One region of the Priestia sp. FW507-14D1A genome, then DNA from elsewhere that is predicted to be linked to it. Evidence: predicted binding sites of a transcription regulator. Region 1 holds the regulator's gene; the other holds the start of a gene.
What was found. Region 1 encodes NrdR, which represses ribonucleotide reductase genes. Its sites were predicted from a motif close to AACACNATATATNGTGTT; they were not measured.
Positions count from the first base shown of each region.

Region 1 (3,144 bases):
ATTGTAGATGGACTATCCACGATCGTAATGGAAGATCATAAAATTAAAGTGTTAGCTTGGTACGATAACGAGTGGGGCTACTCTCAGCGCGTAGTCGATTTGGTAAGATATATTGCTGCAGAAATGCGTAATGGATCAAAAATAAGAGTAAGCTAAGAAAGCTATTGATTGCTTTAAAAAAAACAGGGAGCTATCGCCCTGTTTTTTTTGTTTTTATTCAAAAGAATAGGGAAAAGCAATAAGATAAGCATGCAAAGGGGTGTTTATTTTCCTCAATTTTAATAAAAAATTAATAGTCGTTTAGAAGCTTTTACACACTGTTTCACGAGAATACAGGGGTAATTTGTATAGGTCTATCTGCAAGAACAATCTTTAATAAAATCAAAACACGTATTGCAAAATAAATGTAAACAAAGTATACTATGTTTCGTGAACTTCTTGTGTACCTTTCGGTGATGTGGCTACTTAAAGGGTTAGGACCTCTTTGGACTAACTTTCCCCCGTGGTAGTTAACATGCTATATGGCGAAAGAACTTCATGTTTAACGATTAAAAATTGTTAAAGGGGGAAATATCATTATGGAAACAATGGGTCGTCATGTCATCTCAGAATTATGGGGATGCGATTTCGATAAGTTAAATGATATTGATTATATTGAAAAAACGTTTGTTGATGCAGCTTTAAAATCTGGTGCGGAAGTTCGCGAAGTAGCGTTCCATAAATTTGCACCTCAAGGTGTAAGTGGCGTTGTTATTATTTCAGAATCACATTTAACGATTCACAGCTTCCCAGAGCATGGTTATGCAAGTATCGATGTTTATACTTGTGGTCATTTAGATCCTACAATCGCAGCAGATTATATTGCAGATGCTCTAAGTGCACAGACACGTGAAACAATTGAATTGCCACGTGGAATGGGTCCTGTTCAGGTAAAACAAACTAAAGCGAATGCACTTTAATAGTGTCGATTGATTACGTAAGTTAAGAGGTGTATTACACACCTCTTTTTAGTATATAAATTTTTAATACGCAAAAACAAAGGGGATAACAACATGGGGGTAGTACAAGCAGTTAAATCTTTATTTTCTAATCATGTAGAAACAAGCGATCACCATTCAGATCCGACTCTAAAAACGCATTATTATAAAACAACGGCTGGGAATGCATTTAAGCAAGTTCATGAAATGTTGAAGCACATGCAAGGGATAGAGATACTTGCTGCATATGAAGAGCGAGGAGAAATTAGCTTAAACGTTGTAAAAGGAAGAAAAGCTTTTGTTGTGATTACCATTATTAACGTACGTCCTCTTGAAACCGCTATCGATTTTTCTGCTACAACAGAATCAAAAGTGGTGCCGGTTGATTTTGGTTTTAGTAAAGAACTCGTACGTACGCTTTATAAGAGCTTTGATCAAAAACTTATTCCTCTTTCTTCGTAAGTTCCTTGTCATTTTTGAATTTCAGGAAATAAAATGGGGAAATTCCTTTTCCTTTACTTGTATTCAAGCCTTGTTTTCTATAAGATGGAATAAAGCAAATCCTTTAATACAGCATCGTGTTTGTTAAAGGAAATGATGATAAAAATCATAATGAATGGCGAATAGCCGGCTAACATAGATGGAAATTAACTTATATAAGAGAAAATAAAAAGAAAAACAAGGTTTATTATTGGAGCTGAGAATATGAAGTGCCCATCCTGTCATTACAATGGAACGAGAGTGCTGGACTCGCGCCCTGTAGAAGAAGGCCGCTCTATTCGTAGAAGACGTGAATGCGAAGAGTGTCACTATCGTTTTACAACTTTTGAGAAAGTAGAAGAACTTCCGTTAATTGTTGTAAAAAAAGATGGAGCGAGAGAAGAGTTCAGCAAAGACAAAATTCTTCGAGGGTTAATTAAGGCGTGTGAAAAACGCCAAGTAAGCTTAAAACAATTAGAAGATACCGTACACGATATTGAAACAGAGCTGCGCAGTCAGGGTACATCAGAGGTGCAGTCAGATGTGGTAGGAGAAATGGTGATGGAGCGATTAGCTGCTATCGATGAAGTCTCTTATGTTCGATTTGCTTCTGTATACCGACAATTTAAAGACATCAATGTATTTATTGATGAATTAAAAGATTTAATTAAGAAGGAACGACTGTAAAAGAGCTATTGAAGTATTCTTTAGGCTCTTTTTTTGTCATTTCTATTACTTTAAAAGTAGGTAGGGAACGACATGAAAGAACAACATTGGAAAGAAATGATACCGGTCGATCGTTATGTTGTTCGTTCGAACGGCATACTGCAGGAATACGACCGAAAGATTTTAACCATGCTCTATCAGCCGTTGGTGGGTACGACCTGCTTTGGTCTGTATATGACGCTATGGAGCGAGCTGGAACAAGACCGTTTATGGGGGAAAGAGTCTACACATCATCATCTAATGTCAATGATGCAAATTAATTTGAAAGCTATTTACCATGAGCGGTTAAAATTAGAAGGCATTGGTTTGTTAAAAACATATATTAAGGAAGAAGATGATGTTCGTGTGTTCATTTATGAGCTCATTCCTCCTCTTACGCCCCATCAGTTTTTTAACGACGGTGTGTTAAATGTATATTTATATAACCGACTTGGAAAATCCATCTTTCAAAAAGTGAAAAATTATTTTTCGGATTCACTCGTCGATGACCAATCGTTTAAAGATGTCACGCATTCATTTAACGATGTATTTAAATCAGTTAAAGCAACAGAGCTGGCTCCAAGTTTTCAGTCTGAAAGCAAGGATGTATTTTCTCCTGATGCTCAAACGGACTTTGTGGATTCCTCCAAACGCGCTTCTATTGAGATGAGCCCGGATTCCTTTGATTTTGATTTATTTTTAGCAGGTCTAACAGATTCAATGATTTCGAAAAGGTCCATTACATCTAAAGTAAAACAAGCGATTGAAAAACTAGCTTTTTTATACGGTATCGATCCTCTTCAAATGAAAAATGTGGTGCTCGATTCGCTAAATGAGAACGATCAAGTTGATATTGAATTGCTTAGAAAAGCAGCACAGTCCTTTTACCAATTTGAAAATGGAGAAGCACTTCCAAATCTAAGCGAACAAATTCAGCCGCCTATGCTTCGTACCATGCAGGAAAAGCAGCCGCAGACAAAGG
Region 1 covers NZ_JBYSWQ010000001.1:1,422,286-1,425,429, reverse strand. The annotation lists gene AC3WJG_RS07825 (glyceraldehyde-3-phosphate dehydrogenase) at 1-156, shown strand, start outside; gene speD (adenosylmethionine decarboxylase) at 579-959, shown strand; gene AC3WJG_RS07815 (hypothetical protein) at 1,053-1,439, shown strand; gene nrdR (transcriptional regulator NrdR) at 1,683-2,144, shown strand; gene AC3WJG_RS07805 (replication initiation and membrane attachment family protein) at 2,217-3,144, shown strand, end outside.

Region 2 (3,144 bases), 260 kb from region 1:
ATTTATTGATTCCAACAACCGTTCGCCTTATTACAATATGGCGTTAGATGAAGCGTTATTAGAATGGCATAGTAAAGGAGAAATTCCACCTACGATTCGTTTTTACGGATGGGACCCTCCAACGCTGTCAATCGGTTATTTTCAAAAAGCTGAAAAAGAAATTAACTTTGATAAAGTAAAAGAATTAGGACTAGGATTTGTAAGACGTCCAACGGGCGGCAGGGGCGTGCTTCATGATGAAGAGCTTACTTACAGCGTAATTGTATCTGAAGAGTATCCTAACATGCCTAAGACAGTTACAGAGGCATATCGCGTAATCTCTGAAGGTTTACTGGAAGGATTTCGTTCGTTAGGGCTCGAGGCTTATTTTGCTATTCCTCGTTCAGAAGAAGAAAAAAATAGCTTAAAAAACCCTCGTTCGTCCGTGTGCTTTGATGCTCCTTCTTGGTATGAACTAGTTGTAGAGGGCCGCAAAATTGCTGGAAGTGCCCAAACTAGACAAAAAGGAGTTATTCTACAGCACGGCTCTATTCTGTTAGAGATTGATGAAGATAAATTATTCAGCGTGTTTAATTATCCAAATGATCGCGTGAAAGAAAGAATGCAGCGCGCATTTCGTTCCAAAGCGGTAGCCATCAATGCAATTGCGGGCCGCAAAATCTCTATTGAAGAAGCAAAAGAAGCGTTTTATAAAGGATTTGCTTCTGCTCTTGATATCGATTTAGAACCGTATACACTGTCTGAAGAAGAGGAAGCATATGTAGAAGAACTAGCGCGCACAAAGTACGGATCGGATGAATGGAACTTTAAGCGCTAAACGGATGCCCATGGGAAATAGATAAAAGTGCAACTTCTTATAAGTTGCACTTTTTATTGGGATTTTTAGAAACAATGCTTGGCTAATAGAATACATAGAGAAGAAAAGTCAAACACTTTTTTTACGAAAAAAAAAATATTTCACTTGACACCCTTCTATATGTAGATGTTTGGAGAAGTGTCAAATACTATATATTGAATTCGTCCAAGCCGTGTGGTAAGTTATTGATAGTTGATTGAAAAACTCTATTTCCTTTAAAAGGAAATAGAGTTAATAAATTTATAGATGTTCGATAGGTAAGGAGTTGTGAGAATGACTGTTTTGTTAAATCAAAAAGTGAATATGAATGTTGAAAAGCTCAATTCAGATATTGAACGCTTTCCGCAAGTACATCCGATTACACCGGATATGAAGTTGACTCATAAAGGTGTTTCAAGATTGGTAATGTTAGACCGCTATGCGTTTAAGGATACGGAAAAATTAACGTTATCAGAAGGAGATTTTGTTGTTCTAACCGTAAAGGAAGATCCAAAATTTCCAGCACGAGGACTTGGCTATGTGGAAAGCATTAATTTTGAGCAAAAAACCGCTGTTGTCAAGGTAGAAGATGAGTTTAGAGGAGCTTTATCGCCTGAAGAAGCAGAAAACGGATTAATTACTCGTTCTTTAGATGTCATTGAAAAACCTCTAGAAGTCTTCTATGAGCAAATTGCAAAACGTAATGCAACAGGCTTAGCTTCTGTGGAAAAAACAGAAGAAAAGCGCAAAGAATGGTTTGAAAAGTTCTATCAAGAGCTTGTTCAGCTAAACTTTGTACCAGCTGGCCGCGTTCTTTACGGTGCAGGTGCTGATACGGACGTAACGTACTTCAACTGTTATGTAATGCCTTATGTAAAAGATTCACGTGAAGGTATTTCAGAACACCGCAAACAAGTAATGGAAATTATGAGCCGTGGAGGCGGTGTTGGAACGAATGGTTCAACTCTTCGCCCGCGCAACACGCTGGCTCGCGGTGTAAACGGCAAATCATCTGGTTCGGTTTCATGGTTAGATGATATTGCTAAACTGACGCATCTTGTTGAACAAGGTGGGTCGCGCAGGGGCGCCCAAATGATCATGCTTGCCGACTGGCATCCTGACATTGTAGAGTTTATTATTTCTAAAATGCAAAACCCTCGCATTTTACGTTTCTTAATTGAAAACACAAATGACGAAATGATTAAAAAACATGCGCAAGATAAATTGAAGTTCACGCCGCTAACAGAGTCTGAAGAAGCGATGTATCAAGGAATCATTAACTATAAACAAATTCCTGGTCTTGGTGGATTCAGTGAAAAAATCATCAAAGATGCAGAAGAAAAGCTGCAAACAGGCGGAACGTACAGCGTTCATAACTCAGAGTTTTTAACAGGAGCAAACATTTCTGTATGCTTAACAAAAGATTTCATGGATGCTGTTGAAAACGACGGAGAATACGAACTTCGCTTCCCAGACGTAGAAAGCTATTCAAAAGAAGAAATGGCTAACTACAATGAAAACTGGCACGAAGTAGGCGACGTGCGCGAATGGGCAAAACAAGGAAACAAAGTTCGTACGTACCGTACTATCCGTGCAAAAGAGCTATGGAACTTAATTAACATCTGTGCAACGTACTCAGCTGAACCAGGCATTTTCTTCTTCGACAATGCTAATGACATGACAAATGCTCAAGCATATGGTCAGCACGTTGTTGCAACAAATCCATGTGGTGAACAACCACTTGCACCATTCTCTGTCTGCAACTTAGCTGCTGTTAACTTAGCGCAAATGGCAGATAAAGAAACGAAAACTGTTAATTTTGAAAAGTTACGTCAAACGGTTGAAACAGGCGTTAGAATGCAAGATAACGTTATTGATGCAACTCCTTATTTCTTAGAAGAAAACCAAAAGCAAGCGCTTGGCGAACGCCGCGTTGGCCTTGGTGTAATGGGTCTTCACGATCTTCTTATTTATTGTGAGACAGAGTACGGCTCTGACAAAGGCAATGAGTTAGTAGACAAAGTGTTTGAAACAATTGCAACGACGGCTTACCGCGCGTCTGTAGAGCTTGGAAAAGAAAAAGGAAGCTTCCCGTTCTTAGTGGGTGAAACAGATGCTGAAACGGCTTCTTTACGTGAAGCATTTACAAATACAGGCTTCATGAAAAAAATGCCTGAAGATATTCGTCAAAACATTAAAGAGAACGGTATCCGAAACTCTCATTTATTAACAGTAGCGCCAACAGGCAGTACTGGAACAATGGTTGGAGTATCAACGGGTCTTGAACCTTATTTCTCATTCTCATACTT
Region 2 covers NZ_JBYSWQ010000001.1:1,158,136-1,161,279, reverse strand. The annotation lists gene AC3WJG_RS06425 (lipoate--protein ligase family protein) at 1-817, shown strand, start outside; gene AC3WJG_RS06420 (vitamin B12-dependent ribonucleotide reductase) at 1,130-3,144, shown strand, end outside.
Region 2: a site for NrdR is predicted at 1,001-1,018, ahead of AC3WJG_RS06420 (vitamin B12-dependent ribonucleotide reductase). Genes of this name have one in related genera too.